3 regions of the Siminovitchia sp. FSL W7-1587 genome follow, and region 3 is predicted to be linked to each of the others. Evidence: riboswitches for the same ligand, from Rfam matches in the RefSeq annotation. Region 3 holds a riboswitch; each other region holds the start of a gene.
The links. A riboswitch is a leader RNA that binds a small molecule or an ion and turns the genes downstream of it on or off. The one in region 3 is predicted to bind S-adenosylmethionine.
Positions count from the first base shown of each region.

Region 1: linked by a shared signal. The riboswitch ahead of NST31_RS14655 (O-acetylhomoserine aminocarboxypropyltransferase/cysteine synthase family protein) and the one ahead of metK (methionine adenosyltransferase) in region 3 are both predicted to bind S-adenosylmethionine.
Region 2: linked by a shared signal. The riboswitch ahead of NST31_RS07325 (YezD family protein) and the one ahead of metK (methionine adenosyltransferase) in region 3 are both predicted to bind S-adenosylmethionine.

Region 1 covers NZ_CP150169.1:3,129,669-3,140,069, reverse strand. Annotated here, with positions in the region: gene NST31_RS14665 (IS110 family transposase) at 1-322, opposite strand, end outside; gene NST31_RS14660 (DUF3891 family protein) at 753-1,526, shown strand; gene NST31_RS14655 (O-acetylhomoserine aminocarboxypropyltransferase/cysteine synthase family protein) at 1,568-2,872, opposite strand; SAM riboswitch class I at 3,022-3,133, opposite strand; gene NST31_RS14650 (redoxin domain-containing protein) at 3,236-3,829, opposite strand; gene NST31_RS14645 (hypothetical protein) at 3,822-4,439, opposite strand; gene cls (cardiolipin synthase) at 4,470-5,912, opposite strand; gene NST31_RS14635 (peptidoglycan DD-metalloendopeptidase family protein) at 6,530-7,936, opposite strand; gene ftsX (permease-like cell division protein FtsX) at 8,026-8,910, opposite strand; gene ftsE (cell division ATP-binding protein FtsE) at 8,900-9,586, opposite strand; gene cccB (cytochrome c551) at 9,947-10,273, opposite strand; one part of gene prfB (peptide chain release factor 2) at 10,362-10,401, opposite strand, start outside.
Region 2 covers NZ_CP150169.1:1,573,125-1,583,525, reverse strand. Annotated here, with positions in the region: gene tsaD (tRNA (adenosine(37)-N6)-threonylcarbamoyltransferase complex transferase subunit TsaD) at 1-390, shown strand, start outside; gene NST31_RS07350 (ABC-F family ATP-binding cassette domain-containing protein) at 601-2,538, opposite strand; gene moaC (cyclic pyranopterin monophosphate synthase MoaC) at 2,662-3,156, shown strand; gene NST31_RS07340 (redox-sensing transcriptional repressor Rex) at 3,235-3,897, shown strand; gene NST31_RS07335 (twin-arginine translocase TatA/TatE family subunit) at 3,965-4,144, shown strand; gene tatC (twin-arginine translocase subunit TatC) at 4,160-4,903, shown strand; SAM riboswitch class I at 5,061-5,166, shown strand; gene NST31_RS07325 (YezD family protein) at 5,238-5,420, shown strand; gene ssuE (NADPH-dependent FMN reductase) at 5,798-6,346, shown strand; gene NST31_RS07315 (YdiK family protein) at 6,584-6,778, opposite strand; gene NST31_RS07310 (type II CAAX endopeptidase family protein) at 6,775-7,518, opposite strand; gene NST31_RS07305 (FeoA family protein) at 7,766-8,032, shown strand; gene NST31_RS07300 (FeoB small GTPase domain-containing protein) at 8,010-8,753, shown strand; gene NST31_RS07295 (nucleoside recognition domain-containing protein) at 8,716-10,116, shown strand.
Region 3 covers NZ_CP150169.1:3,496,941-3,507,341, reverse strand. Annotated here, with positions in the region: gene NST31_RS16575 (gamma carbonic anhydrase family protein) at 124-642, shown strand; gene NST31_RS16570 (C39 family peptidase) at 746-1,573, shown strand; gene asnB (asparagine synthase (glutamine-hydrolyzing)) at 1,570-3,465, opposite strand; gene NST31_RS16560 (nitronate monooxygenase) at 3,627-4,547, opposite strand; gene metK (methionine adenosyltransferase) at 4,805-6,004, opposite strand; SAM riboswitch class I at 6,158-6,286, opposite strand; gene pckA (phosphoenolpyruvate carboxykinase (ATP)) at 6,551-8,140, shown strand; gene NST31_RS16545 (iron-sulfur cluster biosynthesis family protein) at 8,407-8,712, opposite strand; gene sdaAA (L-serine ammonia-lyase, iron-sulfur-dependent, subunit alpha) at 8,736-9,632, opposite strand; gene NST31_RS16535 (serine dehydratase beta chain) at 9,638-10,132, opposite strand; gene glyA (serine hydroxymethyltransferase) at 10,148-10,401, opposite strand, start outside.

The sequences.
Region 1 (10,401 bases), 370 kb from region 3:
GGGCCAATTTATGGGCGTCATGTTTGTCTGTTTTCCAGCTTCGTAATGTCCCTTGTTCTAATTGCTTTTTGGCTGCCAAGGGGTTCAATAAACAATAACGTAATTGATTTTTTTGACAGAATGTTTCTAGCGTCTTAGAGTAAATTCCAGTAGATTCAAAGACAAGCATCAAATCTTCAGGAAGTGTATATATTTCATCCAAGAGTTCCTGAAAACCAGCTTGACTATGTATTACTTCACCTTCAGAAAGACACTGTTGATCGTCGTAAACAACCTTGTAGCTTTTCCCCATTGATACATCTAAAGCCATTACTGTTCCCATTTAACTACCTCTTTTCTCTCTTAGTGATGAAAGTTCTTCACTTATTCATTTCGATTCCAATTTCCTATACACGAGCTCAAGGCCCCAACATACTTAAACCTGATTCAAAAATGAAAGTGAAGAAGCCCGGTTTTTTATTCGGATTCGCAATCCTCGAGGCTACGGTCGGGCTTTCTCTCACTTCTCACTATATCTTAAAAAAGAAATAGTGGGTAAAATCATCCGTCGATGATCTTACCCACTAATCTTAGTATGTTTTACCAGTGGCAGTAATAGGAAAGTTCAAACTTGGCGAACGTATTATCGAAACAGCCGCTTCTTCTCACAGTGGGGTAATATCCATGCATCCTTCATGCCGTTTACGACATACCTGTTTACGGGGCGAAAAAATGTTACCATATAAAGAATGATCATATGAAGGAGGCGCCTCATGATCGTCAGGGACCGTTTGGGTGAATTTGTCATGATCGAACAAGACCATCATGCCCGCATATCAGGTGAAATTTTTTCCTATTGGCAGCCAGAATACTTCAGAGGTGTGAAATGGAAAAAGTCGGTTCTGCACGCTGTCGCCAATCATGATTGCGGTTGGAAAATGATTGACCAACAGCCTTTTTGGAACGAAAAAAAACGGGCTCCGTACACGTTTATGGATTTTCCCCCACCTGCCAAAACACTTATATATAGCAGCGGGATAAATGAAGTAGAAAGCCGCGATCCATACGCAGCACTCTTATGCAGTGAACATTATGTGCGTTTTCAACAGCATGATGAAACCCCCGAAGCGAAACAATTTGTTACATCCGAAAAGGCCAGGCAGCATAGGCTGATGACATCCATTACCGACTTTAAGCAGTCGTTGTTCGATTTCCACTATGGACTTCTCCAGCTTTGTGACAATTTATCTTTGTATATTTGTCTCAATGAACCCGGTGTAAACAAAGAAAAAGAATTTCCATTTTTCCGCAAAGGCATTCCCCTGCCGCATACACTTAATGTTTTTTCTAAGGGAGTACTGCATGCACGCTGGCTGGATAGCCATACAATCGGCTTGGATGAATTCCCTTTGAAACAGCCGATTACCATCAGCTTGAAACAAAAAACAGTTTCCAAAGAAAAGATTTCCAAGCAAGGACTCATCGAAAGCTATTTGGCTACTCCATATGAAACGGTCGGTATTCGGCTAGTGCCTACAGAAAAATAAGGCTGTAAACGCTCGTGACGTTCACAGCCTTATGCAGCATTTTAATTGGATTGCTTTACAGCTTCAACTGCTTTTTCAATCGCTTGCCCCAAGTCGGCTGTAATGTCTTCTACAGCTTCCAATCCAATGGCAAGGCGGATTAATTCTTCCGTTACGCCTGTATTTTTCAATTCTTCGGCGCTTAACTGCTGGTGAGTGGTTGACGCGGGATGAATGATCAGTGATTTTGCATCTCCGACATTTGCCACATGAGACCAAAGCTTAACATTATCAATCGCATTTCTCCCTGCTTTCCTTCCGCCTTTAATGCCAAAATTGACGACGGCGCCAGGGCCTTTTGGCAAGTATTTTTGAGCGAGCTCGTAAGATGGGTGACTTTCAAGACCCGGATAGGAAACCCATTCAACTGCATCATGGTTTTGTAAAAATTCAGCGACTTCTTTGGCATTTTCAACATGTCTTTGAACACGAACGTGCAATGTTTCAAGTCCTTGCAGGAAAATAAAGGCATTGTCCGGGCTTAGGCAAGGTCCAAAGTCACGAAGCAATTGCACGCGAAGTTTAACGGCAAATGCGGCTTCCGGCAAATCAATTCCGTAGCGGATGCCGTGATAACTTCTGTCCGGCTTGATAAAATCCGGGAATTTTTCGTTATTCCAATCGAACTTGCCGGCATCGACGACAACTCCTCCGATCGCTGTTCCGTGTCCACCGATCCATTTTGTGGCTGAATGAACAACGATATCCGCTCCCCACTCGATCGGCCTTAGTAAGTATGGTGTGGCAAACGTGCTGTCCACGATCAATGGAATTCGATGGTTATGGGCCACTTTGGCAACTGCTTCTATATCAAGTATGTGAAGGCTCGGATTTCCGATCACCTCCGCAAAAATGGCTTTCGTTTTTGGCGTGAGCGCTTTACGGAAGTTTTCTGGATCTTTTGGATCGACAAATTTTACATGGATGCCATATTTCGGAAGAGTGGTTGAAAACAGGTTATATGTTCCGCCATATAGATCGGTCGCCGCTACTATTTCATCTCCGGCTCCGGCAATATTCAAGATGGAAAACGCGATAGCCGCCGCTCCAGAAGAAAGAGCAACAGCAGCTGTGCCTCCCTCTAGTTCCGCTACTCTTTTTTCAAATACATCCACGGTCGGGTTCATGATTCTTGTATAAATGTTGCCCGGCTCTTCCAAAGCAAACAATTTTTGGGCATGTTCCGTGTTTTTAAAAACATAAGAAGTTGTTCTGTACACGGGAACTGCACGAGATCCTGTTTCATCTGGCTCCTGTCCCCCATGAAGCAATACTGTTTCCGGCTGATAATTTTTTCCTTGTGTCATTTTTTGACACCCTCCTTAAAATGATTTTAAAGCCATCGGAATAATAAGATTTATGGCGATTAAACGTCTCAATCTTGAGAAAAGGGGGAGATTTCGTAAATCAAAAAGCCCCCTTCCGAATAAGAAGAGGGCTGATTTATCTTTTCCTCCCCTTATCTTCCAAGCCATAGTCATGACCTGTAGGAATTAGCACCTTTTCAGAAAAAACTGAAGGTTGCCGGGCATCGCAGGGCCTATTCCCTCCGCCGCTCTTGATAAGAGTAATGCTGATATCATTTAGTTTTTATGTGGTTGTTTTAACTCTTGCATGTAAGTATATACTACCGCTCTATCGCCTGTCAAACATTTTTCAAAAATAAAACATTAATTCATTTCTGAAACAAGTCGTTCCATCATTTCTTGATCCATTGGGCCAATGATTTTTTTGCGGATAATCCCATTTGTATCAATCATATAGGTCGTTGGAATGGTGATCGTCTGATATGTGTTCCCGACATCTCCCTCTTCATCCAAAAGGATCGGAAATGTTAGTTTGTATTCGCTTTTGAATTCTTCCACTTTTGAACGTTTATTGGATACTCGCTCAGCATATGTCAAGTTGACCGCGATAATTTCCACGTTTTGGCTGTTCGCCTTCGTTTCATAATATTGTTGCATGTGAGGCATTTCAGCTTTGCAAGGGGGACACCAAGTAGCCCAAAAATTTAAAATGACTTTCTTTCCCTTGTAATCTGAAAGTCTCTTTTTTTCCCCATTCAATGACGACAGCTCAAAATCTGGAGGTACTTCCCCTTCTTTTAAACCTTCTTTCGCAAAAGTCTTTTCTGCTGCTTGAGAGTTGAATTGCTCTTGAGCCGACTTGATTTCGTTGTTCTCACGTATATCCTTGATGATATTCACAACCACAATCCCCAGCAATAAGCCAATCAGTGCCAGTCCAAATATTCTCTTACTCATCGGCTCTCTTCCTTTCTGTAAGGATGGTTGCGGCTAAAGCGCCACAAACCGCCACGTACGTTGCCATCGGAGCAGATAGCATGTCTCCCTTAAAAGAATAGATGAAGGCTTGGAAACATGTAAATAAGATGAGGAGTTGCAACTGCCAAATGGTTTGTCCCGCTTTTTTCCTTGTCCATAAGAAAAACAGGATCGCTCCCAATATATGGATAGACCCCATTAGTATATGCCGCGCATTCAACAGATAGAACGCAAGTTCATACACAAGGGCCGAAAACAACCATGCCTCCACGAGCAGGCTACTGTTTAGCCTGTTTCGCAGCACTTTTACACACAGATAAATAAATGCCCCGGCCATGCCTAATGCATAGCCTTTCCAGCCACCATTAAAATATAGGATCATCAGCGGATTCTTGATCACAGTTGAAAATTGAAAAAGGATGACGCTTAGCTTCCATATAAGAAAAAATATAAAAAATGCATTGCCCATATCGTCTGCCACTGCTTTTTTTCTTTGAATGACAAAGTAAAGAAATGTAAGCAAAAACGCTGCGCCAATGGCTGCCCAAGAAGCAGGAAAAGAGAGAGGGCCGATCGTATACCACTTCAAAACAATTACCCCATTTTTCTTTCAGAAATATTAAAGAACTGGTGACAATAAACGGGAAATCGACTCTTTGAATCGTATAAAAAGCGGCCTTTCTAAATATTCTTTGTAGGTGAGCTCCCGTGACAGTTCGACATCCTTTTTAAAAATATCAACGAGTTTTTCAACAACTGCGTCATCATATAAAAAAGCGTTCACTTCAAAATTGAGACGAAAACTGCGTACATCGATATTGGCCGTTCCCACTGTGGCAATTTTACCATCCGCGATTAATGTTTTTGCATGAATAAAGCCATTTTCATAAATATATACTTTTGCGCCCGTTTTTAACATTTCTCCAACATTGGAATACGTCGCCCAGTACACAAATGGATGGTCAGGCTTATTCGGAATCATCAATCTTACATCTACACCAGACAATACAGCAATTTTTAATGCGTCCAATACACTCGCATCCGGGATAAAATAGGGAGTTTGTATATAAATATAATCTTTGGCAGAGTTGATCATTTTGATATATCCATACTTAATCTGCTCCCATTCGGAATCCGGACCGCTTGAAACAATTTGGACATCCGTATCCCCAATAGAATTTATCTCGGGGAACAGTCTGTCTTCATAACTGATTTTACTGGAAGACGCTTGGTTCCAATCCAGAATAAAACGTGTTTGCATGGCAAACACAGCCTTCCCAAAAATCCGCAAATGAGTGTCCCGCCAGTAGCCAAACTTTTGATTTAACCCCAAATATTCATCTCCGATGTTAAAGCCGCCTATATAGCCAACCTTTCCATCAATGATTGCCAACTTCCTATGATTACGATAATTCACCTGCAAGTTAAGATGAGGGATAATCGCAGGGAAAAAAGCACTCACTTTTCCGCCGGCTTCAATCAGCGGACGAAAAAACTTCCTCGGTAGTCGCCTTGAACCCATGGCGTCATAAAGAACACGTACCTCCACACCTTCTTTTGCTTTCGACACCAACAAGGATAAAAGCTTATTCCCCAGATCATCGCTGCGCATAATATAGTATACGAGATGAACATGGTCCTTGGCAGATCTTATATCATCCATTAACGCCTCAAACTTTTCATTGCCATCCGTAAAAATATCGACATGATTATCTTGTGTCAGCACTGCACTGTCGTTGACGAGCAGCATATAGATCAAGTCTTTATACTGAGCCGCTTTATTGCCATGAAATGGAAAATTCCCTGAACGAAGCAACTGAATTTGATTCTCCGTTATTTCCATAATCCCGATTTTATTCTGATCTTTCCAATCAAATATTTTTTTTCGGCTTAAATTCTGCCCAAAAATCAAATACAGGACAAAGCCGACAACCGGTATAAAAAACAATACCAAAAGCCATGCCCACGTTGCCCCCGCATCCCTTCTTTCGAGAAAAACAACAAAGCCTGCGAGCACAATATTTAAGATAAGAAAAATACTAATGATGCCTGTAGTAACCATTGCCCACGTCATAGTTTCGCCCCTCGCATCTTTCATTTAGATACATCGAACAAACTGAATTTATTTTACCACATTATTTCCTTCTCCACATATAATTGACGGCCTCGATGCGTTTCACATTGGTCGAGAACCACTTTCAAATGGAGAATTTTGCTTTATACGCGGGTATTTTGCTTTATACGCGGGTATTTTGCTTTATACGCGGGTATTTTGCTTTATACGCGGGTATTTTGCTTTATACGCGGGTATTTTGCTTTATACGCGGGTATTTTGCTTTATACGCGGGTATTTTGCTTTATACGCGGGTATTTTGCTTTATACGCGGGTATTTTGCTTTATACGCGGGTATTTTGCTTTATACGCGGGTATTTTGCTTTATACGCGGGTATTTTGCTTTATACGCGGGTATTTTGCTTTATACGCGGGTATTTTGCTTTATACGCGGGTATTTTGCTTTATACGCGGGTATTTTGCTTTATACGCGGGTATTTTGCTTTATACGCGGGTATTTTGCTTTATACGCGGGTAGGCGATGCTCCACGCACGCAAAATGCGTGCGGGAGCATCGCCTAAACCAGAAAGCGCCGCATCCCGGCGGATGCGGCGCTTTTCCCTTATTAGTTAATATATTGTCTTGGGTTTACTGCATTTGATTTTGCTCCGTTCCAGCTGCCTACATGGATTTCAAAATGCAAATGTTGTCCGAAAGACTGTCCGGTATTGCCCATATATCCAATGACCTGGCCTTTTTTGACCGATTGGCCACTGCCTACTTTACGGCTGTCCTCTCTCATATGGGCATATACGGTTGTATAAGTTTGGCCATTCATTCGGTGTGTGATATAAATAACTTCGCCGTAACTGCTGGAGAATTCGGATCGAAAGACGACTCCATCAGCTGCCGCCACAATTGGCACTGTTCCACCCGCTGCGATGTCAAGCCCGTAATGGAATCCGCCACTGCGTGGCCCGTATCCGGATGAAAATCTGCCTGCGGCAGGTCTTGTGAACATTCCTGAAGATACAGGCGGTGCTCCTACGCTGGGACCAGAGTTGCTTGGAGGTGAATACTGCTTTTTGGGAGCAGCCGGTGCACCCTTGCTTCCTCCAGCGGAAGGACGGCTTTGCGGAGCCTGCTTGGATTGTTGAGATTGTTTGGATTGTTGGGCTTGTTCCGCTTGTTTAGCCGCAGCAGCTGCCGCAGCCGCCTCTGCTGCCTCACGCTCTTTTCTTTCTTGCTCTATTCTCGCATTTTCCGCCTTGATCGCTTCTTGAATCGCGGCATTTTGCGCGCTTAGGATTCTCTCTTCTTCTTCCAAAGAGAGTTTTTCAGTCTCGGCATGTTGTTTCTCGGCTTCGAGCTGTTTTACCGCTTCAGCCTTCTGGGCTTTTTGTGAATCCAAGCCCGCTTTTAACTCTTCGAGTTCCTTTAGCATGTTGTTAAGATCGGCAAGCTTCTGTTCCACTTTTATTTTATTTTCTTCGAGCTTATCTTTATCGCGTTGCTGCTCCTCCATGATTTCCCTATCGGCACTTACTATAGTGGATACCGCCGAGAAGCGGTCAATAAAGTCTCCGAAGCTTTCAGATCCTAAAAACACGTCAATATAATTGACTGAGCCGCCATTTTGTTGAATGTTCCGGGCTCTTTCTTTTAAAAGCTCGTCCCGTTTTTCAATTTTTAATTTTAATTCTTCAATTTCTGCTTTGAGCTTTTCAATTTCTGCTTTCGTGTCAGCAATTTGCTTTTCTTTTTGTCCAATTTTATCGCTCGTGGCGGTGATATCCCGCTCGAGCTTTTCCACCTGCAACTCAAGCCCGCTTTTTTCGCTTTCAAGCTTGTTTATTTGGTTGTTCTTTTTTTCTATGGATTCATTAACATTGGACCGCTTGTTGACAATTTCATTTTGTTCATTTTGCAAATCTGATAGTTTTGAAGCTGAAGCATCCCCTATGTAAGCAAATGAACTCCCAAACCCGATTATTCCTGCCAATGTATAAGTTACAATTGAACGCTGTTTCAACAAAAAGTTCCCCTTTCTCCCAAGCACTGTTTCTCTATTGATGAAGTGGTTTTAATCTTGTTCACGAGGGTATCGTATCTATGGATACTTTATACTTTCAAAAAGCGTCTGACTGATATGAAACTGCCCCAACCACCAATAATGACTCCTATTAATAGAATAATCGCGCTTACTTGAAATACGAACGGGCTATAGTCAAGCGGCTTGATCACTGAACTCGGAATGCGTGCCGCAAGAAAATCGTATGCGTAATAATATCCCGATGTAACAGCAATAATTGGGATAATTGCTCCGATAAAACCAAGCCACATCCCTTCCAGCAAAAATGGCCATCTGATAAACCAGTTTGTAGCGCCGACGAGTTTCATAATCTCAATTTCCCGGCGTCTTGCAAAAATGGTAATTTTGATCGTGTTGGAAATTAAGAACATAGCCGTAAACAACAAGCCAATAATTAAAACAAGCCCGACATTTCTGCTTGTCTTCAACGTGTTGAACAGCTTTTCAACTTTCTTTTCACCATAAACAGCTGAATTGACGAATTCAAACGTGCCGATTTCTTTGGCGACTGCCGGAGTGTCTGTCGGTTTTTTCGTTTTGACGATAAACACGTCATGCAACGGGTTTTCCTGTTCGTATAATTCCCAGTCTTTTCCCATTGTCTTGATCAAGTGGGTCAATTCATCTTCTTTTGAAGAAAAGGTGACAGACTCTACCTTATCCAGGCTCTCTATCTTTTGCTTCAACTTTTCTTGATCTTCTTTTTTCGCTGTTAATTCGATATGCGTCCTGATTTCAACATCGTTCTCAATGTCAGTCGCAAATTTGTTCATGTTCATCATGATCACAAAAAAAACACCGACCAAGAGCAATGTAACAGTTACGGCACTAGCGGAAGCAAAGGTCATCCAGCCATTACGGCGCAGACTTTTGAAGCTTTCACCAAGATGGCGCCGGAATGTTCTAGCTTTCATACCCATATTCCCCCTGCTGTTCATCACGAACAACTCTTCCATTTTCAATGGCAATCACGCGATGTTTCATTGTATTGACGATTTCACGGTTATGAGTCGCCATTATGACCGTTGTTCCTTGAGTATTAATTTCATCTAACAAACTCATAATTTCCCAAGATGTTTCTGGATCCAAGTTTCCTGTTGGTTCATCGGCAATCACAACTTTAGGCTTATTCACAATCGATCTTGCAATAGATACACGCTGCTGTTCCCCACCGGAAAGCTCGGATGGGAGCATGCGTACTTTATGTTTCAACCCTACAAGCGCCAACACTTCCATGACTCTCGCTTTTATGGCTTTCGGATGGTGTTCGATCACTTCCAGGGCAAAAGCAACATTCTCAAATACTGTCAATGTAGGCAGAAGTTTAAAGTCTTGGAAAACGACCCCAACATTCCGCCGCAAATGCGGAATTTCTCTATTTTTTAAGCTCGATAAGTTAAATCCGTTTACTATTATTTTACCAGTAGTCGGTTTTTCCTCACGGTAAATCATTTTGATAAAGGTTGTTTTGCCTGCTCCGCTCGGACCAACCACAAATACAAATTCGCCTTGATTGATCAGAATGTTCAAGCCATTGGCCGCCATAATTCCGTTGGGATATTTCTTTGTCACATCTTGCATTTCTATCATAACTAATCACCTTGCTCCCCATTCTGCATCAATGGTGTACTGCGCACTAAGCAACAGATTAAGGGTTTGCCCCTTTCAATTTCTGCAATTTATGTACGACAAGCGGGTTTAAAAAACACGTCAAATAATATCGAAATTTAATCCCAAACCCATTATAACATCCGTAAATTATAAGTTAAGATATATTTATATTACATTTATGTTTCAAATTGTCATATTCTGTAACACGAGACATAATCTGAAATACCTATTTCTTCCATAATTTCATTAAAAATCAAGAAGATTTTCTCGGGACTTTCAGCCCATCCCAAAAAAGAACAAGCTGCCAAAAAGTGCAGCTTGTCATTTCGTTTATTTTTGTTATTTTTTCTCCGCTAACCAAGTAGCTACTTTGTCAGCATCATCACCGGAAATAATGTTTTCCGGCATGCCTGCCGCCCCATTTTTAATTGTTTTAAGGATATCATCTTTACTTAACCGTGATCCAACATCAGCTAATTTAGGGCCGCTAACTCCCTCCAAATTTTCTCCATGACAGCTGGCACAATTTTGCGCATAGATTTTTTCTGCACCCGCGGATGTTGTTTCACCGCCGTCTTTTTTGTCGTTGTCTCCGCCTCCGCCACATGCGGCCAGACCTATTACAAGGCCGGCTCCCGCGATGAAAGCCATCATTTTCCTCTTCAAGATCACACATCTCCTTTATCAAAATGGTGCTCCTTTAGTATACCAATAAATGATTTTTTTTAAACTTAAAAGCCCTCATAATTAATGTTTACAGGCGGGATCTTAAATATCCGTTAATAAAAATGTCA
Region 2 (10,401 bases), 1.9 Mb from region 3:
GACTTCAGTTTTAGCGGTCTTAAATCCGCAGTTATCAACACGCTCCACAATGCGGAACAGCGCGGGGAAAAAATATCTCCAGAAAATGTGGCGGCGAGTTTTCAAGCAAGCGTAGTGGAAGTGTTGACGGAAAAAACGATCAGGGCTGCTAAAGAATTGGGCGTAAAACAAGTACTTTTGGCCGGAGGGGTAGCCGCAAATAAAGGGCTGCGGAAATCACTTGAATCCGCTTTTGAGCGAATAGAACATGTAGATCTCGTTATTCCTCCCCTGTATTTATGCACAGATAATGCCGCTATGATTGCGGCGGCAGGAACTGTCTTATTTGAAGCTGGGATAAGAGGTGCACTTGATATGAATGCGCACCCCGGTTTGGATATAGAAAAGTAAGGGCTCCGGTTGGAACGGAGTCTTTTTTTGTGGATAACTTGATCATATACTAGCTTGGAAACGACATTTTGTGGATGAATAAGCGAATATAGTGTGGATAATGTGTATAGGTTTGTTTATAACTTATGATGTAAACGTTTAAAATGTGGACAAGATTGTGGGTAAAAAAATCCCCGACGGAGTACCCATCGGGATAATACATGATTTTTGTTACGGTATGTCATATTCCGTAAGTGTTTCTGAAAGCCTCGTCCATTCTTCCAGCAATTCATCCATTTCGCTTTGAATTCTTTCCATTTCTTGATGAATTTCAAGAGTTCGTTCGTGGTCATTGAACACAGCGGGATCTGTTAACAACTGCTCTTTTATGTCCAGTTCCGCTTCCAATTGGTCCACCAATTCTTCCATTTCAGCGATCCGCCTTTTGAGTTGCCGTTCGCGTTTTCTTTTTTCTTTTTCCTGCTCGTATGAATGTTTACTGTCTACTTGTGTGTTCTTTGATTCCGGCTGTTGCAGTTGTGCCAGCTCCGCCATTTCCGTCTTTTTATTCACATAATAATCATAGTCGCCCAGAAATTCTTTTGTTCCTTCTGTGGATAGTTCGATCACTTTCGTAGCAATCCTGTTGATAAAATATCGGTCATGGGAAACGAATAAAATGGTTCCCGGGTAATCCACAAGCGCGTTTTCCAGCACTTCCTTGCTATCCAAGTCCAAGTGGTTCGTCGGTTCATCAAGAATGAGGACGTTCGCCTTTTGAAGCATGAGAATGGCGAGGGTGAGCCGCGCTTTTTCTCCCCCGCTCAATGACGAAACGGTTTTTAATACATCATCTTGGGTAAACAAAAAATTGCCCAATACGGATCTGACTTCTTTTTCCTTCATTAGCGGATAGCGATCCCATAATTCTTGTAAAACAGTTCGGTTGGTTGACAAGTTGGCCTGTTCCTGATCATAATATCCGAATTGAACATTTGCTCCATATCGAATCTCCCCGGATAGGAAGGGGATTTTTTTTATGATCGACTTTAACAACGTAGATTTGCCAATCCCGTTTGGCCCGACAAGGGCGGCACTGTCGCCGCGGGTAAGTCTCATATTGATATGGTTGGCCAATGTCTGTCCATTGTAGCCAATGCTCGCCTCTGAAACGGATAACACGTCATTTCCGCTTTGTTTCTCAATTGTGAATGAAAAAGAAGCGGATTTTGTGTCGCCTTCGGGACGATCCATGATATTCATTTTTTCTAATTTGCGGCGTCTGCTTTGCGCTCGTTTAGTCGTTGACGCTCTTGCGAGGTTACGCTGTATAAAGTCTTGCAGTTTGGAAATTTCACCTTGCTGTTTTTCATACAGTTTCATTTCCTGTTCAAATCTCTCGGCTTTTTGCTCGAGATACTTACTGTAATTTCCATGATAGACCGCCATTTCATGGCGGGACAGCTCATATACTAAAGAAACGATTTGGTCGAGAAAGTAACGGTCATGGGAAACGATGAGAAGGGCTCCCGGATAATTTTGCAAATATTTTTCTAACCAGGCCATGGTTTCAATATCAAGATGGTTTGTTGGCTCATCCAAAATCAGCAAGTCCGGCTTGGACAACAACAATTTTGCAAGCGCCAGGCGCGTTTTTTGTCCGCCACTCAGCCTGGCGATATTTTTATCATAGTCTTCTTCGAAAAATTGGAAGCCGTGCAGGACAGAACGTATATCTGATTCATATTGATAACCGCCGATTTTTTTAAACTGCTCTTGAAGCCTGTCATATTCACTCAATAGACGTTCATAGGCACCTTCACGTTCGTAATTCGCCGGATCGGAAAGCTTCTGCTCGATTTTTCGAAGCTCTTTTTCCATGTTTCGTACTTCGCTGAATACGGAAAGCATTTCTTCCCAAATCGTTAATTCTGATTCCAAGCCTGTATGTTGCTCCAAATAACCAATTGTTACATCTTTCGGTTTGACTACTTGGCCGGAATCATGTGAAAGTTCTCCAGCGATGATCTTTAACAAGGTAGACTTTCCGGCTCCATTCCTGCCGACAAGAGCTGCCCGGTCACCTTCGCGAATTTCCAATTTTATATTTGAAAGTACCAAATCAGCCCCAAAATACTTTGAAAGCTGTTGAACTTGCAATAATAGCATAATTTCCACCCCTAGTCATAGACAGTGTATCGCATGTTGACTATATTTGACAATTGATTTTTTAGGTGGCAAAAACAGACAGTATACACGAAATAGTGTAGAATGATAAGGAGGTGTTTGGCCGTGGAAAAATTGACGCATTTTAACAATGAAGGCAGGGCACAGATGGTGGATGTCAGCGGAAAGCCGGAAACAGTCCGCACTGCTGCTGCCCGCTCCAGTATTGAAGTGAACGACCATATTTATGAGTTAATTACGAATCAGCAAATAAAAAAGGGCGATGTTTTGGCTGTGGCGCAAGTAGCCGGGATCATGGCCGCGAAAAAAACATGGGAAATAATCCCGATGTGCCATCCGATCCCGATAAAAGGAGTTAATATTTCCTTTGACTGGATGGAAGGATCCGAGAATCATAAAATCCTGGAAATAACTGCTGAAGTAAAAACTGTCGGTAATACAGGAGTAGAGATGGAAGCATTAACTGCTGTTTCGGCAGCCGCACTCACTATATACGATATGTGCAAAGCCGTAGACAAGGGAATGATCATAGGTCCAACCTATCTAATAGAAAAAACAGGCGGGGTATCCAGTAGCGATTATCGCCGTGAAATGGAATAGGTTTATCAGTTGCAGGACATTCATTCCGCAAACGGGTAAACTGCAGCGCTTTTTTCTTTTTGGCATGGAGGATTGAATATGAACGGGGAAACGTTAAAAATACCACAGGCAACTGCAAAGAGGCTTCCGCTATACTACAGGTTTTTGAAAAATTTACATGCATCAGGAAAACAGCGCGTATCTTCGGCCGAATTAAGTGAAGCGGTGAAAGTGGATTCCGCTACCATTCGGCGGGACTTTTCTTATTTTGGCGCGCTTGGAAAAAAAGGATATGGGTATAATGTAAATTACTTGCTGTCATTTTTTCGCAAGACACTTGACCAAGATGAGGTGACGAAAGTCGCTTTAATTGGTGTAGGAAATTTAGGCACAGCTTTTTTAAATTATAATTTCTTAAAAAACAACAATACAAAAATTGAAATGGCTTTCGATGTCGACAAAAACAAAATTGGGAAAAAGATCAGCAATGTACCGATTTATGCTTTGTCCGAACTTGAAGAAAGATTGAGCAAAGAGGAAGTGGCCGTCATTATTTTAACTGTGCCGGCAAGTGCCGCCCAAGCCATCACTGACCGGATTAAACATACCGGTGTAAAGGGAATACTGAATTTTACCCCTGCAAGGCTGAATGTGCCGGAGTCGATCCGTGTTCATCATATCGATCTAGCGGTGGAGCTGCAGTCGCTCGTTTACTTTTTGAAACATTATCCTCTCGATGACACGGAAAATTCACAACCATAAATGATTTTTCAATGGCTAATTGGACGGGTTTCCATTAAAATAAAACTATAGATAGGAGGTGGCCGCAGTGAGTGCAGGTGTAGGCAGTTTACTTGTAATCGCACTTGTTGCTATATTGATCTTCGGACCAAAGAAGTTGCCGGAACTTGGTAAGGCTGCGGGCAACACGTTGCGTGAATTTAAGAACGCGACGAAAGGTTTGGCAGACGATGATGAAAAAGAGACGAAAAAAGACAGCGATAAGTGATAGGATGAACAAATCATGAGTCAAAACAATATGTCGATCATCGATCATATAGAGGAATTGCGAAAACGGCTGGTCATTATAGTCGTTTTCTTTGTGTTGGCTGTCATTGCCAGCTTTTTTATATCACAGCCTCTTATTAAGCTGATTCAGCATGCAAGCGCTGCCCAGGACATTACGATGAATGCGTTCCGTGTGACGGATCCGTTTAAAGTGTTTCTGCAAATGACGTTTGTTCTGGCGTTTATTTTAACATCCCCCGTTATTTTGTATCAGCTCTGGGCCTTTATCAGTCCGGGTCTTTTGGAAAAGGAACGGAAGGCAACGCTCAGCTATATACCGGTTTCAGTTTTTTTATTTTTAGCAGGTGTCCTTTTTTCTTATTTTATTTTGTTTCCATTTGTGATACGGTTCATGCTTGGGTTATCGAGCAATATGGAGATACAGACAACAATTGGCATTAATGAATATTTTCAATTTCTTTTTCAGATAACCGTACCGTTTGGAGTTTTGTTTCAGCTTCCGGTCGTCATTTTGTTTTTAACAAGGTTGGGCATCGTTACGCCGATGTTTTTGGTACAGATCAGAAAATATGCGTACTTTATTTTGCTGGTTATAGCAGCGTTCATTACGCCTCCGGATTTAATCTCGCATATGATGGTGACCGTTCCATTACTCATTTTGTATGAGATCAGCATCTGGATTTCAAAGGTGGGTTATAAAAAAGCGCAGGCTTCCGCAGCAGAGAGTGATGAAGATTAAAAAAGCATCCTATATTTCCGGTGCTTTTTTAATCTATAGCCCATAAAACAAGTAGGTTAATGCTATAAGATGAAAAATTCATCCTTGACAGATAATTTATAGTGGGATAGTATATAAATACGTTTATAAATGACGTTTCAACTGAATAATAGGTAATTTCTTATCCAGAGAGGTGGAGGGACTGGCCCTTTGAAGCCTCGGCAACAGACCGTCAGGTACTGTGCCAATTCCAGCAGGCTGTTTGTAAGCTTGAAAGATAAGAAGAGAACAAATGACGTTTAAAGCAAACCTCTTCTTATTTTGTAGAAGAGGTTTTTTTAATGGGGGGATGAAGATGGCAAAAGTGGAGGAAAATGCGATTGAAGACATTGTTTCGGCATTGAAAAAGATGGAATATGGTTCATTGGTCATTACAGTGCACGATGGAGAAATCACCCAAATTGATACGACTGAAAAAAAGCGTTACAACATGCAAAGGAAACAAAGGAAAGTCCCGATGATGAAAGCAAACAAATGAAAACAGGCTGCCGATTAGACAACTAAAGGCATCTTCTCCATGATCATGCATTGGGAGGGTGCTTTTTTTGTACCGTTGCCTAAAATGGTAGCGAGAAAATAGCAAATGAAGAGAAGAAGGGGTGACTCCTCAGTTCTTTCATAAAAAGGATGTGGAAGAACTAAGAGTTTTGGGATTTTGCGCTCCATACGTCTGTAAAGGAAGAAAAATCATTCATGGAAGGGATTTGATTGGTTGGTGAATGATACATGAGATTTGTTGGATATAAAACAGGTGGCCAATTAGAAAAAATGTAGCAAGTTTAATCCGTTTGGGTTGAGAAGAACATGCTCATACAGTTAATTAAAATCGTTTTCACTTAAAGGGAGGAAAATAAAATGAGTGATATTGTCATTATTTCAGGAAGTCCATCTGAATTTTCCAGATCTGGCAAGATTCTGGATTATCTAGGCAGATTGCTGGAGAGGGAACATTTTTCAATAAAACATGTTTCAGTAAAAGATATTCCGCCGGAGGACTTGGTTTACGGAAATGTTCATAGCCCTGCCATTCAAAAAGTGTCACTTGATATTCAAGAGACAGCGGGGGTGATTGTCGGATCACCGGTTTATAAAGCGGCTTATTCGGGAGTTTTAAAAACATTGTTCGATCTTTTGCCTCAAGATGTGTTTAAAAATATTCCGGTATTGCCGCTCATGACCGGGGGCAGCCCGGGCCATTTATTGGCGATTGAATTCTCATTGAAACCGCTCATTGCTTCTTTAAAAGGAAAAAGTCTTCAAGGACTTTATTTTCTCGATAGCCAAATTAACAGGGAACAGAAAAACCCAATCATTGATGAAGAAAGCCTTTTACGTACGAAAAAACAGCTTTATGAATTTATCGAAATAGTAAAGAAAAATAAGCGTCTTGCGTCTTCTTTATAAAACAGAAAAGAGACATTTGGTAATGAAATGCTCGCTGTCGATGGCAGGGGCACTTCGAAAAACCGATGTCTCTGTTTTTTTAAATAGATGTTGTTTTTTTATCCAGGAAGTCCTCATACAAACTGATCAAGAGGCTTTGGCGTAACCTGTAGGCAGGAAGTTCCAGCACTGCATTTCAGCAAAAGGCAACACTATGCGGCCAGCGCTGTACTAGCAGGCTTTGTTACTATATACATCCTATTTCTGATCCTTTTTTAACCGAAAGTGGAGCATAATGAGACGCAGCCCCGCTCCAAAATCCAGTGTGGCTAAAATTATCAGCAAATAAACCATAAAACCAAAGCCGTTCTTATCCACTTGCTGGACAGCAAAAAATGTAAAAACAAACCCCAAGACGATATATAAAGTACCTGAAAATAATGGTGACCTCATGAAAAGAACCCTCCTATCCACCATACAAATTGTGCTGTTTTTTCTATATATTTCTCCAGCTTATCGACAAGGAATAACTGAAGTATGACAACGATCGTGTTCATCGAGACATGTGCGATGATAGGAACGATAATTCTTTTCGTCATAACGTATAAAAAGGCAAATACGAATCCCATGGTAGCATATAAAATAATGTGAACAGGCTCGAAATGGGCCAGTGCAAAAATGACGGAACTCAGTAAAGCGGCTACCCAGAAAGGGAAGCGGTCGTACAAGCTTCCGAATATGACTTTTCGAAATACGATCTCTTCTAAAATGGGCCCAATAATGGAACTGATGATGACGATTGCCGGAAATAACTCGATCAATTGTAAAATTTGCTGTGTATTCTCTGATCCCGGGTTGATGCCAATCGCCTTCTCTACCAAACCTGCGGAAATCTGGGCAAAGAAGGCCATAAAAATACCGATAATTGCCCAAGTAAAAGATTGTCCGACGGGGAGCGGCTGGTCCTTCTCTATTTTTGTATACTTCTCATTTTTTCTCAAAAGAAAAAGAACAAGGGCAAGTCCAACACTAAAAGAGAACAGAATCCAATAACCAACCGCATTCACTTTCATTTGCTCCGGATCAATATGAAGCACCTTCGTACCTATTTGGAAAAAGAGCGGTACTCCAATATAAGAGGACAACTGCATAACGATAAAAGTGAGGACAATCAAAAGATATGATTTCTTCATGAAAATAGTAAATCTCCTTCATATATATCGAACGATAATTTCTATTTTACTCTTAATGGACGATTGTTTCAAACAGCGCGTTTATGTTTTCCTTCCCCTGCCCTAAAAATATCCTGTGCCCATTTTTTTCATTCTGGCGAAAAAGTTTGACATAGGCAACTAGTGTGCATAAAATATAAATTAAAGAAATGTTGGTCGGGGGAAACATTGTAAAGACAACCCAACTTATATGAGGGAGGTAAAGGAGATGAAAGGTCATGAGTTGATTGCTCTTAATGAAGCCAACATTGGGGATTGCATCAAAATAAAGAAGTTACTCGTAACGGGCACGATGAGGAGAAGGTTATTGGATTTAGGGTTTGTCCCTTCGGCAGAGGTGATTGTGCTGCAAAAAAGCCCGCTCGGCGATCCGATTGCCTTTCGTGTCAGCCATACGACTATTGCCCTGCGAAGGGAAGAAAGTTCAAAAATATATGGGGAGTTAGTAGCAAATGAATCATCAGCAACCAGTTAAAATTGCGTTGGCAGGCAATCCGAATGTTGGAAAAAGTACTTTATTTAATACATTGACAGGACTAAAACAGCATACTGGCAATTGGCCGGGAAAAACCGTTATCCATGCGGAAGGGCAGTTTTCCTATAAGGGGGTAGATTACACAATCATTGATCTCCCTGGTACGTATTCCCTTTTTTCCAACTCGGCGGACGAAGAAGTCGCAAGAGATTTTATTGTCTTCGAGCGGCCGGATTTGACGATTGTTGTGCTTGATGCCACCTCGATTGAGCGGAATTTGAATTTGGCGTTGCAAGTCATGGAAATGACAGATAAAGTGATTGTCTGCATTAACTTAATTGATGAAGCAAAGAAAAAAGGGATTTATATCAATGAGAAAGCATTAATGAAAAAACTCGGTGTTCCTGTCATCAAAATTTCTGCTCGTAACAAAGTGGGCATCAATCAGTTATTAGATACGATCGACAGGATGATCTCAGGAAAGATTTCCACTTCTCCGTATCAAATACAGTATTCACCAGAGATTGAAAAGAAGGTGGAAACATTGATTCCCCATGTGCAAAGAGTGTTTGGCAAAGAGCTTCCCGCCCGCTGGCTCGCCTTGCGGTTGCTTGATGGGGATGAATCATTTATCACTGCTTATTCTAAAAAGATAGAGAAAGAACGGGGTGACGGATTGACACATGAGCACTCATATCCAGCCAAAACCCAACAACTATAATGAATTATTACATTTGGCACAGTCGCTATCAACGGAAGATATTCGTGATGAGATTGTTACTAATATTTACCAAACCTCAAATGCCATTTGTGAAAAAACAATTGCTTATAAAGCCCCGGAAAAATTGCGGCAAACAGAAAAGCTCGACAAAATTTTCACATCGAAGGTTTGGGGATTTCCCATTATGCTTGCGATGTTGGGAGTCGTCTTTTATATCACGATTGCCGGGGCAAATGTCCCTTCTACCATGTTGGCCAATACGTTCAATTGGTTGGAGCAGTATATAACGGCTTTTTTCACATGGATTCATGCGCCTGAATGGCTCCATGGCATCCTTGTTTTAGGGCTTTATCGAGGTACGGCGTGGGTGGTCAGTGTCATGCTTCCTCCGATGGCGATCTTTTTCCCCATGTTTGCCCTGTTGGAAAACTACGGGTATTTACCCCGAGTGGCTTTTAATATGGATCGGCTCTTTAAAAGGGCAGGTGCCCATGGGAAACAGGCGTTAACAATGGCGATGGGTTTCGGCTGTAACGCGGCTGCCATAATGTCTACAAGAATCATCGAGTCGCCACGGGAAAGAATGCTTGCGATTTTGACGAATAACTTTGTTCCGTGTAATGGCAGATGGCCAACGCTGATCTTATTAGCTTCTTTATTTATGGCGGTAGGCTATTCCGGTACAATGGGAACATTGGTGACGGCCGGGATCGTCATGGGAATGGTGTTATTTGGAATCGTCGTCACACTATTTGTTTCATGGGCTTTATCCAAAACCGCCCTGAAAGGAGTCCCGACTCATTATACATTGGAGCTTCCTGCTTATCGTCGTCCGCGGTTTTGGGAAACGATTATTCGCGCCACGCTAGATAAATCATGGTTCGTGTTAAAAAGAGCGGTCATTATAGCGGCTCCCGCCGGTGTGATGACGTGGGTGGCTGCCAATATCTATATCGGGGATACGAGCTTATTAATGTACTTCGTCAACTTTCTGGACCCCTTTGCCCAATTATTGGGATTGGACGGATTTATTCTGATGGCCTTTATTTTTGGACTTCCGGCGAATGAAGTCGTATTGCCGATTTTATTGATGGGTTACTTATCAACAGGTGCCATGACAGAAGTAGAAGAATTAACCGCGATCAAATCAATCTTTGTAGACCATGGCTGGACGTGGTTAACCGCTTTGAATATGATGCTGTTTTCATTGCTTCATTATCCGTGCGGGACGACATTATTTAATATTTACAAAGAAACGAATAGCAAGAAGTGGACATTTGTTGCCTTTGCATTACCAACAGCGATTGCGATTATTGTCACATTTATCGTTGCCCAGGTAGTAAGAGGATTCGGCTGGGTGTAAAAATATCCGAAAGAAAGCTCCGGAAGCAGATATACCCTTGTCAAATAGACAGATTGAAAAAAAGACCATGCAACCAGTGTGATTCGGTATTAAACCGGAAAACACTGGTTAGTGGGCTTTGTCAAATTACGTGTTTTTAATCAAAGTATTTTATATGTGAGGTATTCTAAAAGAGGCACATTTGGCGTAGTTGTCCATTCCGTAGCTATCATCCAACCAAAGGGCTCTTCTTTAAATAGAGATCCAATATTGATAAAGAACAAACACTGTTTTTCCTCGTGGTGG
Region 3 (10,401 bases):
TTCCATTCTCGTTTTCTTGAAATAGGGCTTACTGCCAGTTGCCCTACTTCACATCGAATTTTGGATATGGGCTTACTGCCAGTTAAAGCGATATACATTAATGGCAAGAAAGGATGTTTTATTATGGCTATTTACCCTTACAATGGAAAAACACCGCAAATCGCGCCATCCGTCTTTATAGCGGACTATGCGACAATCACTGGAGATGTCGTCATCGGGGAGGAATCAAGCGTTTGGTTTAATTGTACCATTCGCGGGGACGTTGCCCCAACCATCATCGGTAAAAAAGTAAATATCCAGGACAACTCTGTACTGCATCAAAGTCCCGGGAACCCGCTTATTATCGAGGATGAAGTGACAGTGGGACATCAAGTGATCCTCCATAGTTGTATTATAAGAAAAAAAGCCCTTATTGGCATGGGGTCCATCCTATTGGATCAGGCGGAAATCGGGGAAGGCGCCTTTATTGGAGCCGGAAGCCTCGTTCCCCAAGGAAAAGTAATCCCCCCAAACACGGTCGCCTTTGGCCGTCCGGCAAAAGTGATCCGCGAGGTCACCGATGCCGACAGGGCGGAGATGGAAAGAATTTCAAGGGAGTATGCGGAAAAAGGGGTTTACTATCAATCATTGCAAAAAAAGTAAATGTTCACATATTTGACGGTTCTTCACCTTAAGCTTTCATGATTTATGCCGATTAAAACAATAAGCATTTCAAACGAATTGTTTTAAGACGGGTGATAAAAAAATGAATACATCAGTGTTGTATATTATGATCCCTTCACTGCTGCTCGTGTTGCTGTTTCTTTATTTTAAACGGGATTCATGGGGCTATACGATTGCTGTGTTGCTTTCAGCAGCAACCTTCATATTTGTATTATTTAACACGGTTCAATCCCCGAAAAGCAATCAGGCGATCGCTTTTCAAGGAGGAACAAAAAGCGGGAATATGGAAATCATCCCCATTAAAGATCAGGTGTTAATAGACGCCCCCGTTGTGAATCAGATGCCCGAACTGCCCCGCGGCTGTGAAGTAACTGCCCTTTCCATGCTTTTGGAAAGTGCGGGAGTCTCTACCGACAAAATGAAACTCGCAAAAGAAATAAAGAAAGATCCCACGCCCCGCACTGTAAAAAACGGCAAAGTGTATTTCGGAAATCCGAACGAAGGCTTTGTTGGAAATATGTATACATTCAGCGAGCCGGGCCTTGGCGTTTACCACGGGCCGATTATGGAACTCGGAGAAAAATACCTTCCTGGAAAAATGGTCAACTTGACTGGGCAATCGTTCGAAGAATTAAAGATTCCCCTTTCAACCGGCCGGCCGGTCTGGGTCATCATTAATGCCGAATACCGTGAACTGGATGATTCCTATTTTGAAACGTGGGAAACAAAATCAGGCCCAGTCAAAATCACCATGAAAGAACATTCCGTCCTGATTACCGGTTACGATGAAAAATATGTCTATTTCAACGACCCGTTAACAGGAAAGAAAAATAAAAAAGCACCCATAAGAGATTTCGAAAAATCATGGGTGCAAATGGGTAGCCAAGCTCTTACATATTCAGGAGACTAAGATCCTGAAACGGCTGCCTTTTTTTCTTTTTGAAAATCATATTTTTCCTCTACAAACACTCCATGCCATACCATAAAGACAAGTACTGTCCAAATTTTACGGCTATGATCCAACTTGCCGCGGCAATGCTCATCCAGCAAATCCAGTACATACTGTTTGTTGATTAAGTGGCCGGTTTCACTTTGTTTAATGAGATCAACCGCCCAATCATGCATTTCGGCTTTCAGCCAATGCCGGATCGGAACTGGAAATCCAAGCTTCTTCCGGTTAAGTACATGATCCGGCACAATTCCTTCCGCCGCTTTTCTCAATATGTACTTTGTCGTACCCTCGGCTGTTTTTAACGATGTCGGAATCTTCGAAGCGATATCAAACACTGCTTTATCAAGAAAAGGCACCCGTAATTCAAGAGAATGCGCCATCGTCATCCGATCCGCCTTCAGCAAAATATCCCCGCGCATCCATGTATGGATGTCAATATACTGCATCCGGTCAACCGGATCATACCCGGCCGTTTCAGCATACAAAGGCTTTGTTACATCGCGAAAGTCGACGGCTCCGTTGTATTTGACGAGTAAAGACCGCTTTTCTTCCTCAGAGAACATTTTCGCATTCCCAATATATCTCTCCTCCATTGGAGTAACACCGCGTTCGATGAAACTTTTTCCCCTTACACCTTCAGGAAGAGCGCTGGCCAAAGACCTTAACAAAGCTTTTCCGACATCGGGGATTTTATTGAACATCTCCAACGATTGTGGCTCCCTGTAGATGTTGTAACCTCCAAAGAGTTCATCGGCTCCTTCTCCGGATAAAACAACGGTGACGTGCTTTCTCGCTTCACGCGCGACAAAATATAAAGGAACACACGCAGGATCCGCTAACGGGTCATCCATATGCCACATAATTTTGGGAAGCTCGTTCATATATTCTTCAGGAGAAATAACATAGTTGATGTTTTCCACTCCTAGACGATCGGCTGTTTCTTTTGCCACATCAATTTCACTGAATCCGTCCCTTTCAAAACCGACGGAGAATGTTTTAATATTCGGGTGGAATTGTTTGGCAATTGATACAATTAATGATGAATCTATTCCGCCTGACAGGAAAGATCCGACAGGAACATCACTTCTCATATGAATGTTAACCGAGTCGAACAGCACATCCCGGATTTCTTTGATAAACTCTTCCTGCGAACGGTGTCCGACAGGGGAAAAGTTTGCTTTCCAATAACGGGCGATATTCAAGGGCCCTCCAGGCTTTTTTGTAAAATAATGTCCCGGTTCCAGTTTTCGAATGTTTTTCGTCATCGTCTCCGGTTCAGGCACAAACTGGTAAGTCATGTATTGCTGTAATGAATCCAAATGTAACTCACTGGATTCCATCGCAAGCAAAATACTCTTTTTCTCTGAAGCAAAAAATGTCTCCTCATCGTTTTCCAAATAAAAAAATGGTTTGATTCCAAATGGGTCGCGCGCGCCAAACAGCTCCTGCTTTTCTTTGTCCCAAATGACAAAAGCAAACATGCCGCGCAAACGCTCAACCGCTTTTTCCCTTAACTCGCTGAACAGGGCAAGGATGACTTCCGTATCCGATTCCGTTTCAAAGGAAAATCCTTTCTTTACGAGTTCCTCACGCAATTCGACAAAATTGTATATTTCTCCATTAAAGATAATCCAGTAACGGTCATTCTCATATGATAAGGGCTGGCTTCCACTTTCTATATCGATAATACTCAACCGCCTAAATCCGAAACGGATATGTTCATCAGAAAAAAAGCCTTCATCATCCGGACCGCGGTGGACGATTAAATCGTTCATTTGCTTCAACAATTTCTTCTCTGAATCATTTTGTTCTTTTGCTTGTTCATGGATGCAACCGATAAAACCGCACATTGTGTGTCACCTACTCTAATTAAATTCAAGCAATACCTTACTTATATTAACATTATTTTCTCCTCATTTGCAGATATAAACGAATCAAAATTATATTGCCTGGCAAAAAAGAGAGAGACAATATGTGAACGGCCCTCTCGTATGATCCGTTGTTTCAGCAATTAGTCTATTTTTACTCTAAATTCGTTTTGTAATAAGTCCGCTTTTCCTTCCTCATATTCTTTTAACAGTATTTCCACAATTTCCCTCGTTGTTTCCTTTTTCTTGACAGTGGTGATTCCCTGGCCCGCAGACCAAATATCGCGCCATGCTTTCACGTTAACCAAATGCGATAAATCCACCTTTTCGTTCGGCTTTAATGTCTCTGGATCAATCCCTTCCTTGATCAGGCTGGGAATCAGAATATTCGCGTGGACTCCGCTCAAAGCATCTGTATAAAGAATGTCTTCAATGGTGGACTGAAGCACCATGTTTTTATATTCATCATCCGCATTGCTTTCATGTGCAGCCAAAAAACGAGTACCCATATAGGCAAAATCAGCTCCCATTACTCGCGCGGCCAAAACATCCTTCCCCGTAGAAATCGCCCCCGACAAAATAATTGTTCCATCATAAAATTCTTTTACCGCCGCGATAAAAGCAAACGGATTCAGCGTACCACCGTGCCCTCCGGCGCCAGCACATACTAAAATCAATCCATCTACTCCTATATGTGCCGCTTTTTTCGCATGGCTGATATGAGCAACATCCGAATAAACAAGTCCGCCATATCCATGTACAATGTCCAGCACTTCACCGGGATTTCCCAGAGATGTAATCACAATCGGCGGTTGATATGTCCGGATTAGCTCAATATCTTCATCATATCGTTTATTTGCTTTTCTGTGACAAATCAAATTTACAGCCCAAGCCTTTCCCGCCAAGCCTTTATTCACTTCTTCAAGCCACTGCGCGCATACTTCAGCAGGACGAGCATTTAAAAGCGGGAAGGAACCGATGACGCCCGACTTCCCCGCTTCAATAACCATTTTGGGCGTTGATACTAAAAACATCGGCGCTACGATGACAGGAAGTTTAAGCATTTTTTATCACCTTCTTACTTCTTTTTCGCTCTTTCGTTCCCAAATTCGGATACTCACAAGCACATGTTCCATCGGCGAAAAATTCCCTCAATTCAACAAAGGTATGTCTTTTTTTCATCATCATTCCCCCAATGCCAAATATTTCTTACTTAATTAACTATTCTCCCACATCAATAACTGATGTCAATGACACAATTTTTTGGCTCTTTCAGGTAAAAAAATGCGAAGCCGCACTTATGCGGCTCCGCTGCATCAAATTACACAGAAGTTAAGCTGACAAGGGCATCAGCCTTATCGGTCCTCTCCCAAGGCAAGTCGATATCCGCCCGGCCAAAATGGCCGTAAGCAGCCGTTTGCTTGTAAATAGGACGTCGCAAGTCGAGCATCTTAATAATCCCTGCCGGGCGAAGGTCAAAGGTTTTCCGAATCGCTTTTACAAGTGTTTCTTCATCCACTTTTCCGGTGCCAAACGTGTCTACTGAAATGGAAACAGGCTGGGCGACACCAATCGCATACGCGAGCTGCACTTCACATTTATCCGCAACACCCGCTGCCACGATATTTTTCGCCACATATCTTGCGGCATAGGCCGCAGAGCGGTCTACCTTCGTAGGATCCTTTCCGGAAAAGGCGCCGCCTCCATGGCGGGCATAGCCTCCATACGTATCGACGATGATCTTTCTTCCTGTTAACCCCGCATCTCCCTGAGGTCCCCCAATAACAAAGCGTCCCGTGGGATTGATAAAATATTTGGTTTTATCATCCATTAATTCGGGAGGCACGACTGGCTTAATGACATGTTCTATTATATCCTGTTGAATTTGTTCCAAGGTAATTTCTGGATGGTGCTGGGCCGAAATGACAATCGTGTCCACACGAACAGGCTTTCCGTCTTCGTTATACTCAATCGTTACTTGCGTTTTTCCGTCGGGGCGCAAGTACGGAACCACTTCGTTCTTGCGGATTTCAGCCAGCCGCCTTGAAAGTTTGTGAGCTAGCGATATGGGAAGCGGCATCAGCTCTTTCGTCTCATTGCATGCATAGCCGAACATAAGCCCTTGGTCTCCTGCTCCGATCGCTTCGATTTCTTCATTGCTCATTTCTCCTTCTCTTGCTTCAAGGGCGACATCTACCCCCGCAGCAATATCAGGCGATTGCTCATCAATCGAAGTAATGACCGCACATGTCTCGGCATCAAAGCCGTATTTTGCACGTGTATACCCAATGCCTTTCAAAGTGTCGCGAACGATCTTTGGAATATCAACATAAGTAGATGTTGTAATTTCCCCGGCAACTAAAACAAGCCCGGTCGTAACGGATGTTTCACAAGCCACACGGGCATTTGCATCCTCGGCAAGGATGGCATCCAATATGGCATCAGATATTTGATCACAAATTTTATCCGGATGTCCCTCAGTAACGGACTCAGATGTAAATAACCGCCGATTTTTGGACATCAAAGCTCCTCCTTTTAACAATAAAAATAATGGATCCAATAGAAAATGCTTCATATGAAGCATTTTCATGCGAACTTGCCAAATAAAGCAAAAAAACCTTTCCCCACAGTAAATCATTGAGGAAAGGTTTTGTCATCGTGTTCGAGCCTTTCACTCTTATCGTCCAAGGCTTTCGACCTTGCTACAGGTAAGCACCTTTCTATTCGTCAAGCATACTCGCTTGCTCATAGCAGGTTGCCGGGCTTCAAAGGACCTGTTTCCTCCACCATCTCAGGATAAGAGTATCCATTCATTATAAAATCATAACCTAAATGATAAAACGATGTCAACAGGGAACCCTTAATTATATAAAGATCTTGGAAAATCGGGCGATATTTTCATGAAAAAGAGTCTTTTCTGGCTTTTTTTAAAGAAATAGGGTATATAATGAAATGCCAGCCCATGTTCATGAAATCTTCAAAAATAGTATAGACTATTCATTTAAATGTGTTATACTAATTCTCAAGTACCTAAAACTTAAAAATCAAAACAAAGGAAGGGTAAGGAATGAGTTCAATAGGCATCAAAAGCGAATTAACTCAATTAATAAATGGGCAAAACGTTCATTTACAATTATCAGTTCCTCGGCTGGTCGAAAAAGTATTAAACCGCAATGAAGGAATTCTTACTGCATCAGGTGCAGTGCGCGCCGAAACAGGAAAATATACAGGCCGTTCCCCTAAGGATAAGTTTATTGTAGAGGAACCATCTGTAAAAGACAAAATTGAATGGGGTTCCGTTAACCAGCCCATTTCTTCAGATGTATTTGAAAAGCTCTACACGAAGGTGATCAAATATTTACAATCAAGAGATGAAATTTTTGTTTTTAAAGGATTTGCCGGAGCTGATGAAAAGTACCGTTTACCGATCCAAGTCGTGAATGAATATGCCTGGCATAATCTTTTTGCCCATCAGCTGTTTATACGCCCTTCCGCGGAAGAACTTGCAAAACATCAAACTGAATTTACTGTTGTTTCAGCTCCAGGCTTCAAAGCGAACCCTGAAGTTGACGGCACAAAATCAGAAACGTTTATTATCGTGTCATTCGAACGAAAAATTGTTTTAATCGGTGGAACAGAGTATGCGGGAGAGATGAAGAAATCCATCTTCTCTGTCATGAACTATGTTCTCCCGGAAGCGGACATCTTATCGATGCATTGCTCGGCCAACGTTGGAATTGAGGGCGATGTAGCATTGTTCTTCGGATTGTCCGGAACAGGCAAAACGACATTGTCTGCCGATCCAAACCGCCGGTTAATCGGTGATGACGAGCACGGCTGGTCTCCAAACGGAGTCTTTAACGTTGAAGGCGGCTGTTATGCAAAAACGGCAGGCTTATCAGTAGAAAAAGAGCCGCAAATTTATAATGCCATTACATTTGGTTCTGTTTTAGAGAATGTCATTGTTGATCCGGATTCACGCGAACCGCTGTATGATGACACAACGCTGACGGAAAACACAAGAGCGGCCTATCCAATCCAGGCAATCGACAACATCGTTGAACCAAGCATCGCCGGCCATCCTTCTGTTATCGTATTTTTAACTGCCGATGCTTTTGGCGTACTGCCTCCAATCAGCAAGTTAACAAAGGAGCAGGCCATGTACCATTTCTTGAGCGGGTACACGTCCAAGCTCGCTGGAACAGAAAGAGGCGTTACATCACCTGAAGCGACATTCTCGACATGCTTCGGAGCGCCATTCCTACCGCTCCCGGCTGCACGATATGCTGAAATGCTCGGAAAGAAAATTGATGAGCACGGAGTCCAGGTTTTCCTCGTTAATACAGGCTGGACCGGAGGAGAATATGGAGTCGGCAGCAGAATGAATTTAAGCTACACACGCGCCATGGTTCAAGCAGCGCTAAATGGAGAATTAGAAAACGTTGAAACCGTTCAAGATAAAGTATTTGGTCTCTCTATTCCACTCCACGTTCCTGGAGTGCCTGATGAAGTACTTCAACCAAACAAAACCTGGTCTGATGAAAAAGCCTACTATGCGAAAGCCAAAGAATTGGCTGGCAAGTTCGATCAAAACTTCTCCAAGTTTTCACATGTTGATAAACTCATCAAACAACTGGGTGGACCAATAGCTAAATAATGATTGAAAAGTTTGCGGAGGAAAATATGCCTCTGCAAACTTTTTTGCTTTTAAAATGGCGCTTCCTGTTTTCTCACAGTTGACGTTAACTCGCAGAAGTAGTTTATGTGAATAAAGCTGTTTTGGGGAGCTCCGTCAGGGCCCAAGGATGCATAATGTGGAGACCAGCCCATCCTTTCATTGCATCCGGATTTGAAAAAACGCCTCAATAGCCATAAAAAAGAGAGAAAGGAGCTGGATACTGTTCCCTTCTCTCATTTTTGAACCTATACGATTTCGATCATACAATCACTGGCAACAAAGCTCTCGTTGATAAAAAAGCCAAGTTCTTCAGTGAAATCAATATTTGTTTCTTCCTGTAAAATCCGTTTTGTAAACCGGTCCAGCCGAATCTGAATATGTTCATACTCTACAATTGAATCATTTCGACGCGGTTCATCAAAAACAACTCTACATTTGACAGCCATACCGCAGCCCCCCGAAATATCAGCGTCTATCCGGGGATAAATTCCTTCCTCCAACACAAGTTCCCTTAACTCCTTTAAAGCTGTATCCGTTATGTTGATTACCATGACTTCATCCCTCTTCACTGATATTAATTCACATTTCTTAAACACGGTTTCCCCATTATTTTTTGCTTTAACTCTTCTCCCGTCGGGGTAGCGGCCAATCCGCCGAGCGCTGTTTCCTTTAAAGTCCGCGGCATGCTTTTCCCGATATCATACATCGCTCCAATGACCTCATCACACGGAATTCTGCTCTGAATGCCGGCAAGAGCCATTTCCGCCGCTGTAAAAGCAATTGAAGTGCCGATGACATTCCTTTTAATACAAGGCACTTCGACAAGCCCGGCAACCGGATCACACACGAGTCCAAGCAGTGATTTAAGCCCCATGGCCGCTGCCTGCACCGACTGTTTAGGCGAACCTCCATTCATTTCAACGATGGCGGCCGCTGCCATGGCTGTTGCGGATCCCACCTCGGCCTGGCATCCGCCTGCCGCCCCCGAAATGAAAGCCCGGTTGGCGATCACATATCCGATGGCACTGGCAGTAAACAAGCCCATCACCAGTTCATCAAATGGAATGTCGGTATTGTCCCTGAGGGCAAAAATACATCCTGGAAGGATTCCGGCAGAACCGGCGGTGGGCGTGGCCACAATGACTCCCATCCTTGCATTTGTTTCGGAAGTCGCGAACGCATACTTCATGGCATCGACCGTTATGCTTCCTGTCAGGTAATTGCCTTTCTCTTTATATTGTTGCAGCAAGTAAGCGTCACCGCCCGAAATACCGCTTGGAGCCGTTGACTTGTCTTCAATGCCTGTTTCAACCGCTTCTTTCATCCTCAAAAGCCGCTCTTTCATTTTCTCGAAAATGTCTTTCTGGCTTCGGCCGGTCTTGCTTGCTTCCCATTCCAGCATAAGCTCGCCAATTCCCCAATTTTTTTCATGACACTGTTGGAGCAGCTCTTCCATCGAAGAGAATTCCATTCTTTTCACCTGCTTTCTGATAGATATGTTTCTTTGATCCACTCCATATCAATCTCGGTATTCAACAACAGATCCAGCCGATGCTCATTCATGTAAAAAATTTTTGAAAGCCCCCCTCCCAGGGATGCACCTCCAATTTCCAGCCGCTTGCCTTTCCTTCTGACTTCAACCATTAGCGTATTAGGGTGGTCAAAGTAAGAACATTGGTTCTCCATTTGAAACGTAACGTTCATTTTTTCATCTTGCGCAAGATCGAAGGCATAGCGAATACCCGGGTCATCCGTATCCATGCCAAGCAGGCCGCCTAAAATGGCCTTATCTGTCCCATGCCCCCGATATGTTTCCGCGAACGAATCATAGAAAGTGATATGGGCATAGTCGGGAACACCCCCAAGAAGATCATAAGCAAACTTTCCGATGGACACGACACCAGCCGTATGAGAGCTGGAAGGCCCCACCATAATTGGACCGATAATATCAAAACAACTGTTATAAATCACTTTCGCCACCCCACTTTATCTAACCAATAGCTCTTGATAAAGGGGATATTCGCGACAAAGTTGCTGTATCGTTTCTTGCACGCGCTTCGTAACAGCCGGATCTCCCTTGCTCTTTAAAATATCCGCTATAGCGCGACCAATGAGCTCCATATCTTTTTCTTTCATTCCGCGGGTTGTGACAGCAGCGGTTCCAATCCGAATCCCGCTCGTCACGAATGGACTTTCCGGATCATATGGAATTGTATTTTTATTGACGGTGATGCCTGCTG